Regions from separate parts of the Streptomyces sp. NPDC034037 genome, predicted to be linked through region 1. Evidence: riboswitches for the same ligand, from Rfam matches in the RefSeq annotation. Region 1 holds a riboswitch; each other region holds the start of a gene.
What was found. A riboswitch is a leader RNA that binds a small molecule or an ion and turns the genes downstream of it on or off. The one in region 1 is predicted to bind cyclic di-AMP.

Region 1 (4,065 bases):
GGGCCAGGCGCTCGGGGTTGGTGACGAACAGGTCGTCGCCGACGAGCTGCACCTTGTCGCCGAGCTTCTCGGTGATGGCGTTCCAGCCGGCCCAGTCGTCCTCGAACAGCGGGTCCTCGATGGAGACGAGCGGGTACGAGGCGACGAGCTCCTCGTAGTACTCGGTCATCTCGGCGGCCGAGCGGGACTTGCCCTCGAACTCGTAGGAGCCGTCCTTGTAGAACTCGGAGGCGGCGACGTCGAGCGCGAGCGCGATCTGCTCGCCGGGGACGTAGCCGGCCTCCTTGATGGCCTCCAGGATGAGGTCGAGGGCGGCGCGGTTGGAGTCGAGGTTCGGGGCGAAGCCGCCCTCGTCGCCGAGGCCGGTGGCCAGGCCCTTGCTCTTCAGGACCTTCTTCAGCGTGTGGTAGACCTCGGTGCCCCAGCGCAGCGCCTCGGAGAACGACTCGGCGCCGATCGGCGCGATCATGAACTCCTGGATGTCGACGTTGGAGTCGGCGTGCGACCCGCCGTTGAGGATGTTCATCATCGGCACGGGCAGCAGGTGCGCGTTCGGGCCGCCGAGGTAGCGGAACAGCGGCAGGTCGCTGGCCTCGGAGGCGGCGTGCGCGACGGCGAGCGAGACGCCGAGGATGGCGTTGGCGCCGAGGGAGCCCTTGTTGTCGGTGGCGTCCAGGTCGAACATGGCCTGGTCGATCAGCCGCTGCTCGGTGGCGTCGTAGCCCACCAGCTCCGGGCCGATCTGCTCGATGACGGCGAGGACGGCCTTCTCCACGCCCTTGCCGTGGTAACGGTTGGGGTCACCGTCACGGAGTTCGATGGCCTCGAAAGCACCGGTGGAGGCACCGGACGGGACGGCGGCACGACCGGTGCTGCCGTCGTCGAGGCCGACCTCGACCTCGACCGTGGGGTTGCCTCGGGAGTCCAGGATTTCCCGGGCTACGACGACGTCGATGGACGGCACGAGCATCTCCTTCTGGGATGTGACGCGTTTACGAGAGCCGCTTCGGCCCTGCGTCTCCTGAGCCTAACCGGCCCGGAGCCTTCGGCCAGCCGACCGCCCGTCCCCTGGGACGGACAGTCGCGCAAACAGCCGGGAAACGGGGCGTAAGCCCACGTTTTCTACTCGCTGGTAGCGAACAGGCGGGGCGGGTGTGCCGCGGACATGCCCCCGCCCCGGTGCGTACGGGGGTACGCGCACCGGGGCGGGGAGCCCGTGGGGACGGGGCGGGCGGCCGTGCGTCCGCGGCGGGCACGGCCGCGGGCGGGTCAGCTGAGGTGGAGCTGCTGGCCCGGGAAGATGAAGTCGGCGTTGTCGATGATGTCGCCGTTCAGCTTGTAGATCTTCTGCCAGCCGCCCTTGACGCCGTGCGCCGCGGCGATCTTGGACAGCGTGTCGCCGGTCTTGACCTTGTACTCGCCGTCGCCCTTCTCGACCCGCTGGCCGGTCGGGGTCTCGACGGTCTTGCGCGACTCGGTCTGCGGCGCGGGCTGCGGCTTCGGGGCCTGCTGCGCCCGCTGCTGGGGGGCGGCCTGCTGCTGCGTCTGCTGCGGCTGCGGCTTGGTCTGCTGCTGGGGGGCCTGCTGCTGCGGGGCCTGCTGCGCGCCGCCGCCGTTGTACGCGGCGCCCGAGAGGCCGACGCCGCAGCTCGGCCAGGCACCCTTGCCCTGGCCGGCGAGGACCTTCTCGCCGATCTCGATCTGCTGGGCCTTGGAGGCCTTGTCGGCGGTGGGCGCGTACTTCGTGCCGCCGTACGCGGCCCAGGTGGAGGGCGAGAACTGCAGACCGCCCTGGTAGCCGTTGCCGGTGTTGATCGACCAGTTGCCGCCGGACTCGCACTGGGCGACGGCGTCCCACTCCTGGCCGGTGGCGGCGCTGGCCGAACCGGTGGCCATCAGCGGGGCGGCCACGGCGGCACCGGTGACACCGGCGAGCGTGACGACACGGGTGGCCTTGGACGGACGGCGGTGCTTGCCCTTGCTGGAAAACAGCATGAGTTCATCCCCTCACCGACGCCTGCGAGGTGAGCTGTCGGGTTCGGGCCAGTGAAGTTGCCCGGTCGCACCGACTTCGATGCGACTTCACCCCAAGCCGGTCCCGTTCGCGGCGCTCCCTCGCGGAAGCCCCAACGTCCGGACCCGGCACTTACCTTGGGTCCCCCGCTCCTGCCCACGGCGCTCGAAGCGACGACTGTTCCCGTCCGGCCGTTGGCAGGATTCGGCGTACCGACCGGCGGGGCCCACGAGTGGCGGGCGATGACGACCGTAGTCACGCGATCGCCACAATTTCAAAGACGATCAGGTCTTCTGAGACCCATCTCTCACTTGCGCCAATGCGGACATACAGTTGCGAAGCGCCCGGCGGACGCTTCGTCAACTACCGCTACTTTTCGCCCAAATCGAGGCTCTGACCGGGGAGAATGAGATCCGGGTCGGCTCCGACGGTCTCCTTGTTCTCGGAGTACAGCTCGTGCCAGCCGCCCTTGACGTCCAGGTCGTCCGCGATGACCGAGAGGTTGTCCCCGGAGCGGACCTCGTACGTCCCGTCGGCGACCTTCTGGGTGCGTTCACCGCCGCGCGAGGCGTGCCGGCCGGTGGGACCGCCGTCGCCGTTCCGCGCGTCGGCTGCGGAGGTCTCGTCCGCGTCGCCGGCGCGGTGGCGGCCGGTGGCGGAGCCCTCGGAGGCGTCGGCAGGGTCGGAGGGGTTCTTCGGGCCGCGGGAAGTGCCTGCCTCGGCGCCGGACTTGTCCGCCTCGGACGCCCCGCCCTTGCCGTCCGATGTGTCCGCGGCGTCCGTACCGTCGTGATTCTTGTCTCGGGAGGCGCGGTCCGCTCCGGGCGTGTCGCCCGCGCGGTCGGAGGGCTTCCGCTTGCCTGACGTGCCGTCGGAGGCGTCGACGGAACCGGCGGCCTTCCCGGCCGCGGACTCGCCCTCACCGGCCTTCTCGCCGGTCTTCTCCCGGGCCTTGTCGCGGGCCTTCTCGTCCGAACCCTTGCCACCTGTGCCGCCGGCGCCCGACGCGTCCGAGGGCTCGGGGAGGATCGGGTCGCCCGGGTCCACGTCGGCCGCGGCGCCGCCGTCGGTGAGCCCGGCGATCGGCCCGCAGCTCGGCCAGGCCTTCGGGCCCTTGGCGTCCAGGATGTCCTCCGCCACGGCGATCTGCTGCGACTTGGAGGCCTCGTCGGCGCTCGGCGCGTAGTTCAGGCCGCCGTGCTGCTCCCACGTCTCCTGGGAGAGCTGGAGCCCTCCGTAGTAACCGTTCCCGGGGTCGGCGCTCCACTCGCCGCCGCTCTCGCACTCGGCGAGCTTGTCCCACGTCACCGTCTCGGCGGCGCTCGCGCTCGTGGCCCCGAGGAGCGGGATGGCGATGGCTGATCCGGTGACTCCGGCCGCGACGATGAGGGCCGGGGCCTGGCGGGGGCGTCGGTGACGACCATTGCCGGAGAGCATGCGGTTGCCTTTCGGGAGACTGTGACGACGACTCGGGCACCGAGGTGCCCGAGTCGACGTGAACGTAGCCGCACTCGAACACTTGTCACAAGTCGATGCAGCGGAGATCACGCGAAGATCACAGTCGTGACGTGTCGTCAGCCCCGGCTCATCCGGCGGCCGTTTCCTGTGCGGGTGTGAACTCCACCGGCAGGGTGCGCAGTCCCCGCATGATCAGGCCGCCACGCCAGCGCAAATCGGCCGGGTCGCCCGCGAGTTGCAGATCGGGAAGACGCCGCAGCAGCGTCGCGAGGGCGGTCTGGCCCTCCAGGCGGGCGAGTGGCGCGCCCAGGCAGTAGTGGATGCCGTGCCCGTACCCCAGGTGCTGGTTGTCGCGCCGGGACAGGTCCAGCGTGTCGGGCCGCTCGAAGCGCGCGGGGTCGCGGTCGGCGGCGGCGAGGACGACCAGGACGGGGTCGCCGGCGGCGATGTCCTGCCCGCCGACGGTCAGCGCCTCGGTCGCGAACCGCCAGGTGGCCAGCTCCACGGGGCCGTCGAAGCGCAGCAGTTCCTCCACGCCCGTCTCCAGCAGGGCGCTCTCGCCCCGCGCCAGGGCCGCCTGGAGCCGTGCCCGC
Region 2 (4,065 bases), on a different contig from region 1:
GGCCGCAGAACGACGAAAAGTCCCCTTCAGCCCGAAGGCGGAAGGGGGCCTGTTCATCTGGTGTGCATGTGCTCGCGGACCTGGTCATGGATGTCGCGCGGGTCGGGGGTGATGTCTGCGGCGCGCATGTGGTGGATGAGCCGGTCGACGGTCCAGGAGTAGGCGAGGACCAAGCTGCCGAGCTGGCCGATCCGCTGATTCTGCTTCTCGATCTTGGCCTTCATCTCGTCCCGGATCTCCCGGAAGGACGCCAAGCCGGCCTGCCGCTGCGCGGGTTCGGCGGCGGCCTGCGCCTGGGCGCGCGTCGCCTCCGCCGTGGTCCGGGCCGCCGCCCGCGTCGCTCGTGCGGCGTAGATCCCGGAGCCGAGGAGCGCGGCCGCGCCCCTTCTACGCCAGAGGTACGAGCCGCTTCAGGTCACTGCGGTTCGCAGACGTTGTTCGGGGTGGGGTTGAGGACGCCGGCGACCGAGATGGTGTTGCCGCAGAAGTTCACGGTGGCGTGCACGGGGGCCTGCACCAGGTTGCCGGTGGCGAGGCCGGGGGAGTTGGTGACCTTTCCGTCGGCTTGGGGCTCGGGCCCGGGGTCGTCGGCGGTGGCCGGGGCGGTACCGAGGGCGAGGGTGAGCGCGGTGAGCGCCATGGCCACGGCGAGGGCTCCGCGCTTGCTCCGGTGCCTGGGGCTCGGGTTCGGGCTCGGGGGAGGAGTGGACATGGGTGCCGCCTTCCGGAGGTGGGGGCTGCTTTACCTCGGAGCCTCGCGGGCGCAGCGCGAAGGGGCTCGGCCGGTGACCCGGCAGGGGGAAACGAATCGCCCATTCGTACGCCTGGGCGTGCGCCCGGGAGCAAGCCGTGGCAGGACGTTCAGGTCGTGCGCCTGGGAGCGCGGTGTGGCAGGAAGTGCAGGTCGTACGCCCGGGGCGCGCCGCACGCCCGAGACGCACCCGGGGCCCGGCGCGATACCCCGGACGCCGAGCCGGCGGCCAGCGACCCCGACTCCCCGCCCGCCGACCCCGCCACCCCCGACCGCCCCACCGGCCCCCGGAGAAGCGGTTCGCTTCATCCGTCCGGATGGCGTACTGTTGTGTTTACCGACGCGGGGTGGAGCAGCTCGGTAGCTCGCTGGGCTCATAACCCAGAGGTCGCAGGTTCAAATCCTGTCCCCGCTACTGAAGGCCGAGGGCCGGAAGCATTTCGATGCTTCCGGCCCTCGGTGTTTTCCGCCCCCGTGACCCGCTCGGCCCACACCAGCTCGCACCCCCGCCCCGCTGCGGGAAACCTGGGTGCAGCGCGGTGATGGGCGCGGACTCGGCGGGAGACAAGCGGTGGGGCAGCGTGGAGGTACCGGCGGCAGCGGAGCCACCGCGCACGAGCGGGCCTTCGTGCGGGCCCTGCCGGTCCTGCTCCTGATCGTCGGGGTCCTGTACGACGCCTCGACCCCGCCCGACTTCACCGCGGCCCCGCTCTTCACGGCCGCCCCGCTGATCGCCGCCCCCTTCTACTCGCTCCTGAACACCGCCCTGACCGGCGCCGCGGCCTCCCTCTCCGTCATCGTGCTGCACTACGGCAACGCGGCGAACAGCCATGTCGAGGCCGTCACCGAACTGCTGACCGTGATGACCGTCGCCGCCCTCGCCGTCGTCACCAACCGCGTCGTGCGCCGCGGCAACGACCGGCTCGCCACCGCCCGCTCCATCGCCGAGGCCACCCAGCGCGCCGTGCTGCCGCAGCCGGACCCCCGTATCGGCGGGCTCGACATCGCGGCGCGGTACGAGGCCGCGCAGGCGGACGCCTTCATCGGCGGCGATCTGTACGCCGTACAGGACACCCCGCACGGCGTGCGGCTCATCGTCGGCGACGTGCGCGGCAAGGGCATGGGCGCGGTGGCCGCCGTCGCCGTGGTCATCGGTGCCTTCCGGGAGGCCGCCGAGCAGGAGGCCACCCTGGAGGCGGTGGCCCAGCGCCTGGAGCGGGCGCTCGCCCGGGAGGGCACCCGGCGCGACGGGCTGGACGCCTTCGAGGGGTTCACCACCGCCGTCCTCGCGGAGATCCGGCTCAGCGACGGCTGCGTACGACTGGTCAACCGGGGGCATCCCGAGCCGCTGCTGCTGCGCGGCGACGGGCGGCTGTGCGTGCTCTCCCCGAGCGAGCCCGCGCTGCCGCTCGGCATGGGCGAACTGGGCGGCTGGCCGGACCGGGCGGACGAGTCGAGGTTCCCGCCCGGCGCGATGCTGCTCTTCTACACGGACGGCCTGTCGGAGGCGCGCGACGCCGCGGGCGTCTTCTACGACCCGGCGGCCCGGCTCGGCGGGCGGATCTTCCCCGGTCGCGAGGGCCCGCACGCGCTGCTGGCCACGCTCACGCAGGAGGTGCGGCGGCACACCGGGGGCGCGGCCACGGACGACATGGCGCTGCTCGCCGTGCGGCGCCCCGCCACCGCGGACGCGACCCACGGCCGGCGCGAGCGCGACGGTGACCCGGGGTGACCGAAGCGCGTTGCCGCACGGCCCAACTGACGTCTTGTCAACGCGGCGGAGGGTCAACTCGCCCCGGTCCGGGCGTCCGTGTCCGGACAAGTACGGGCCGAAGCCGTTAACGATCAATCGGAACGGCTTGGAATACGGGCCCCCTGTCTATTAACGTTCGATAACGCAGCGCGGTCGTCCCAGCCGTCACCAGAGACGGCTCCGTGCGCACGCGCCTAATCCCGCAAGGGAGCCGGGGAACCACCAACTTGGGGTGAATCAGGCAGCCGCGCACTCGTGCCGGATGCTCGTAGGAGACCTTCCTGCTCCGAACCCGTCAGCTAACCCGGTAGGCGAAAGGAAGGAAAGGAGCGCGCCCCAGTGGCGTCCAACCGGCCTGCCCCCCAAGCCGTGTACATACCGAACGACGACGATTTCGGTGGGTACGACCAGGAGACCTGGGAGGAATGGAACCCCACCGAGGAGTCCGTCCGTCCCGTCCGCGGCAGGCACCGTGTGCACAAGAAGGGCGGCGGCGGGCTCGCCCGCAGCTCCACCGTGCTGGGCGTCGGCGTCATCGCCGCCGTCGGGGCGGGAGGCATCGCCACCGCGCAGGACGGCAAGCCGCCGGTCACCATCTCGATGCCCGACCTGGGCACCGTCGCGGACTCGCTGCCCAAGGCCGAGTCGCTGCCCGGCATCGGCTCCCTGCTGGCCGACGACGCGTCCGCCGCCGCGGGCTCCGACGCCGTCCCGGCCGCCACGCCGCTCACCACCGCCGGTGCCGGCACCGCCGGCATCCGGCAGGGCGGCGCCGACGCGGGCGAGGCGTTGCGCGCCCGCATCATGCGGCAGGCGGAGAGCCAGCAGGCCCAGGCGGACGACGCCGTGCGCACGGCGGCCGAGGAGAGCGCCGCCGAGAAGGCCGCCGCCGAGGCCGCCGCCCAGCAGCGGGAGGCCGAGCGCGAGGCCGACGCGAAGGCCGCCGCCCAGAAGAAGAAGGAGCGGGAGGCCCGGGAGGCCAAGGCCCTGGCCGAGCGCCGGGCCAAGCTCGCCAAGAGCTATGCGCTGCCCACCTCCTCGTACACCCTGACCTCGCACTTCGGTGACGCCGGCGCCATGTGGTCCTCCGGGCACCACACCGGTCTGGACTTCGCCGCGCCGACGGGTACCCCCCTCAAGGCCGTGCACACCGGCACCGTCAAGGAGGCCGGCTGGGCGGGCGCGTACGGCTACCGCACGGTCCTGGAGCTGCCCGACGGCACCGAGGTCTGGTACTGCCACCAGTCCTCGCTCAACGTCAGCGTCGGCCAGAAGGTCGCCACCGGCGATGTCATCGGGCGGGTCGGCGCGACCGGCAACGTCACCGGTCCGCACCTGCACATGGAGGTCCACACCGCCGGCGGGGCCAACATCGACCCGCTGTCCTGGCTGCAGGGCAAGGGCCTCAACCCCTGAGCAACCCCTGAGTCCGGGCTTAGGAGCGGTAGGGGTTGTGCGGCGGACAGCCGTACGCCGGGTAGCCGTACGGGGAGCCGCCCGGCGCGGGGCCGCGGTATGCGGGGCCGTAGGCAGGACCGCCGTAGGGCGGCGGGTGGCCGTA
Region 3 (4,065 bases), on a different contig from region 1:
CGTCGCTCACGTCGCCGGCCTGCGCGGTCCACACCGAGGCGCCGGTGGCGAGCACCGTCACACCGAGCGCCGCCCCGATCAACTTGCCGTACCAGCCCCGTCCCCCGCTGTGCCGTGCCATGCCCGCCCCTCTCACGTCATCCTCGCCGGTCCCCGGTCCGGTGGCCTTACCGCCACATGCCAGGACGGGGCCGGGCGACCGAGGGATGCGCCTGTTACGGATCACGGACAATTTCGTGAGAGTTCGCGGACAACCCGCCGCGAGCGGAGGCGCGGGTGGCGGGTGCCGTCGACTTCCGCCGCCTGTGCCGAGGCGGCGTCAAACCCCGTGGCAAGGGCCCGCCTTGACCGGCGTACGCGTCGAACGCACGGGTTTTTTGAGCGAGACGGACATCGGGCGGCCCGGCCTTCGACCGCCCCCGAAGGACTGGGCGCCTCGCACCGCGATATCGACGATGTCCACCCGCTGGTGGCCGCTACCTCGTCAGGGGTGAGAATGAACCCCGCATTTCCCCTCGACCAGGAGATTCATGTACAAGCGCCTGCCTGTCCTCGCCCTCTGCCTCGCCGCGGCCGTCCTTGGCGCATCGGCGTGCGACGACGACGGCGACGACCGCCCCCGGGCCTCGGCGTCCGAGCCCTCGACCACCGCGTCCGCGCCCTCGGCCGGCGCGTCCACGCCCGCGCCCGGCGCCGCCGAGCCGCGCAAGCTGACGGGCGTGATGTCCAAGCTCTACCTCAAGACGATCCGGGACCACTACCCGGACCTGGCGGACATCGATGACGCGACGCTTCTCGCACACGGCAACGCCTTCTGCGCCGCGCGGGGGAAGGCACTCGGTGACCAGGCGAAGAAGACGATGAGGGAAATCGGCACCACTCCGAAGCAGACTGCCCAGATCATGGGAACCGCGCACGGCCTGTGCCGGTAGCGCCAGTGGTGACGGCCTGTCAGCCGTGCACCCGCTCCGAGCTGGACGGCCTCTACCGCACGCTCGGCGTGCGGCTGCCCGAGAACGTCGAGCGATCGCTGTTACGGCACAACGGGTCGGGACTCACCGACGTCATCCCGTCCATGTACGCGCTCTACAGCGTCCCCGCCCCCGTGGATCGCCGTCATGGGTGACGGTGAGGAGTGGCGGGCCGTCGATATGGACACCGACTTCCCAGGGACATTGGTCTGGGCGGATGTGAGGGGTTGAGGGATGATTCGCCCCAGTTCGATCCGTTCCTTGGAGTGGCCGGGTGATCCGGTTCGCACTCGGCGGGCCGGGCGCAAACGGCCGGGCCGGCCGGTCCGGGCCCCAGTGGAACGAGCCGCCCGGCGGGTGATCCGCCGGGCGGGCGGTCTGCGTGGGGGATGAGGGCTAGTACGGGCCGTTCACGTTGTCGATCGAGCCGTACCGGGCGGCCGCGTAGTTGCAGGCGGCGGTGATGTTGGCGACGGGGTCGAAGCTGTCCAGCGACGTGCCGGGCACGTGGTACGCGGTGAACGTGGGGCCGATGACCTGCAGGAGTCCCTTGGAAGGCGTGCCGGCGACCGCGTTGACGTCCCAGTTGTTGATGGCCAGCGGGTTGCCGGAGGACTCACGCATGACGTTGCGGTGAATGCCCTCGTAGGAACCGGGGATGCCGTGCTGGGCCATGATGTCCAACGACTCCCTGATCCAGCCGTCGAGGTTGTCGGGGTAGGTCTTCTTCGCGGGAGCGACGGCGGGCACGGCCTCACGCGCCGAGCGGTCCGCCCGCTCGGCGGACGCCGGGGAGGCGGCCGGCTTCTTCGCGGGCTCGGCCGCGCCCTTCGCGCCGAGAGTGAGCTTGAGACCCGGGTGTATCAGCTTCGGGTCGGCGCCGAGTACGCCGCGGTTGTCCTCGTAGAGCTTCTTCCAGCCGCCGCTCAGGGAGTGCTTCTGGGCGATCTTGGAGAGGGAGTCGCCCGCGACGACGACGTAGGTCCTGGAGTCGGCGGCCGGCTTGGCGGGGGCGCCGGCCTCGGCCGCGCCGGCGCTGGTGGCACCGAGCACGGGGAGGACGAGCACGGCTCCGCCCGTTCCCGCGGCGGCGATGCCCCGGTTGAGCGAGCTGGACTTGGGGCGGCGGTGCTTTCCTTTTGCGGGCATGACGAAACGTTCCTCTCCGTCGCCTGCGAGGTGAGCTGTCGGGTTCGGACGGGAGCTGTCCTGGCGCGTGGGGAGCGCGCCTTCACCCCGAGCCGATCCGGAATCCGGATCGGCGGCTTACCTGGGTCCCCCGCTCCTGCCGTGGATGAGTGAGTGGAAGGGTTTCCGGACAGCGGCAGGATTCGGCGTTCCGTCCGGATTGACGGTGACATTAAGCGAGAGCGCCGGGCCGGAACAAGGTCGGAATTCACACTGGCGAATCCGAAGAGACTTCCCTGGGAATTTGATCTCCCCGACTCTTTGATCGTTAAAGTCAACTCGCTTTGCGGGGAACGGGAGTAAGTGTGGGGGGCTACGCGATCATCCTCTGTCGGCGTGACACATTTCACTGAATCGGCAGGGAGGAACCAGCGTTTAACGCCGCAAAGAGTGTCTTAAATTGCACATCTGCGACCAAAGTAGCGACAGGTCTAATTGCTGCGCAAAGATGGACATATTGAACCCCTTGGGGGCGGCACTGCCCCGGCATGGCGCAGGGGGTTCATCACGCCTGCTGCCATGAAAGGCCTGTCTTCCTGATGGCAAAGCAGTCCAGCCTGTCCACCGGTCACCGATTGCCTGCGGGAATGAAAACTGCTCGTGCCGGATGGACCGACACGAGCAGGAGAAGCGGTGAATTGATGGTGAGGTCACGTCATGAAACGGCAGTTCCTTCGAGTTCGACCATCTGACCCGGGATCGCCAGCCGTGTCACCCCGAGCATCGTGGTGGCCGGTGCCACTCCCGCCACGCCCAACCGCGAGGCCAGCAGCCCGTAATGAGGGAACAGCAGATCGACGTCCGTGGTGTAGACGTTGAGCCGGACAAGGTTCGCGAGGGACATGCCGGCCTCGCCGAGCACGGCCTCCAGATTGTCGAGGCTCAGCGTCAACTGTCCGGCCATGTCACCCTCGTGTTGAGGCTTGCCGTCACCGTCCATCGCGGTCTGCCCGGAGCAGTAGAGGGTCCGGGTGTGCCCGCTGACGAGTTCCCCCTGGTTGAATCCCATCTCCACCGACCACGTCACGGGATTGACCGCTGTTCGTTCCACTGCCACATCAGCTCCGTTCGACTGCACGGGAAATACGGACATCCGTCGGCGCCGGCGCTGCAGCCGACGTCGGTGCCCCGGAGCCTGTCAACGAATCACGACACCCTCGGTCATGTATTCGATAGGGTCTGCCGCATGCGCGCCGATCGACTGGTCTCGCTGGTGCTGATGCTGCGTCAGCGCGGTCGGCTGACCGCGGACACACTCGCCCGTGAGCTGGAGGTGTCCACCCGTACTGTGCTGCGCGACATCGAGGCGCTGTCCGCGGCCGGGGTCCCGGTCTTCGCGGAACGCGGCAGGCACGGCGGGTTCGCGTTGTTGCCCGGTTTCCGGACGGAACTCATGGGGCTGAACCACGACGAGGCCGTGGCCCTCCTGGCCGCCGGACCGGGGCGCGCGGAGCGGGTGTTCGGCCTCGGCCCGGCGCGCGCCGCCGCCTTGCGGAAAGTCGTCGACGCGCTGCCCGAAAGCCATCGAGCCCCCGCGAGCGACGCGGCCCGGCGCTTCCTCGTGGAACCGGAGACGGACCTGCTCCCAAGCCGGTCGGACGCCGAGAAGGTGCCGGCGGCGGTGATGGCCGAGATCCGGCGCGCGGTGCTCGCCGGGCACAAGCTGCGCATCCACTACGCGGCCACGGACCAACCGCCGCGGTGGCGCACGGTGGACCCGATCGGCCTGGTCACCGTGCGGGACCGGGGCTACCTGCTCGCCACGCGATCCGGCGCGGACCGCAACTACCGGCTGTCCCGGGTCTCGGTCGCCGAGGAACTCCCCGAACCGGCACAGCGGCCGAACCAGGTCGACCTGGAACGGATCTGGCGGGAACGCTGCGCGCGGTTCCTGTCCGACGGCCAC

Region 2: it holds a riboswitch for cyclic di-AMP, as region 1 does, so the genes downstream of both, ACZ516_RS21200 (M23 family metallopeptidase) here and ACZ516_RS17805 (transglycosylase family protein) in region 1, are expected to answer to the same signal.
Region 3: it holds a riboswitch for cyclic di-AMP, as region 1 does, so the genes downstream of both, ACZ516_RS11895 (transglycosylase SLT domain-containing protein) here and ACZ516_RS17805 (transglycosylase family protein) in region 1, are expected to answer to the same signal.

The regions. Positions count from the first base shown of each region.
Region 1 covers NZ_JBVISC010000004.1:578,962-583,026, reverse strand. Annotated here, with positions in the region: gene eno (phosphopyruvate hydratase) at 1-964, opposite strand, end outside; gene ACZ516_RS17805 (transglycosylase family protein) at 1,270-1,995, opposite strand; cyclic di-AMP (ydaO/yuaA leader) riboswitch at 2,000-2,188, opposite strand; gene ACZ516_RS17800 (LysM peptidoglycan-binding domain-containing protein) at 2,384-3,451, opposite strand; gene ACZ516_RS17795 (cytochrome P450 family protein) at 3,600-4,065, opposite strand, start outside.
Region 2 covers NZ_JBVISC010000005.1:631,201-635,265, forward strand. Annotated here, with positions in the region: gene ACZ516_RS21180 (hypothetical protein) at 54-254, opposite strand; gene ACZ516_RS21185 (chaplin) at 416-712, opposite strand; tRNA gene ACZ516_RS21190 (tRNA-Met) at 1,093-1,166, shown strand; gene ACZ516_RS21195 (PP2C family protein-serine/threonine phosphatase) at 1,323-2,483, shown strand; cyclic di-AMP (ydaO/yuaA leader) riboswitch at 2,686-2,833, shown strand; gene ACZ516_RS21200 (M23 family metallopeptidase) at 2,844-3,920, shown strand; gene ACZ516_RS21205 (PrsW family glutamic-type intramembrane protease) at 3,940-4,065, opposite strand, start outside.
Region 3 covers NZ_JBVISC010000003.1:289,339-293,403, reverse strand. Annotated here, with positions in the region: gene ACZ516_RS11910 (polysaccharide deacetylase family protein) at 1-121, opposite strand, end outside; gene ACZ516_RS11905 (hypothetical protein) at 531-932, shown strand; gene ACZ516_RS11900 (SMI1/KNR4 family protein) at 941-1,126, shown strand; gene ACZ516_RS11895 (transglycosylase SLT domain-containing protein) at 1,368-2,120, opposite strand; cyclic di-AMP (ydaO/yuaA leader) riboswitch at 2,126-2,282, opposite strand; gene ACZ516_RS11890 (RidA family protein) at 2,815-3,210, opposite strand; gene ACZ516_RS11885 (helix-turn-helix transcriptional regulator) at 3,346-4,065, shown strand, end outside.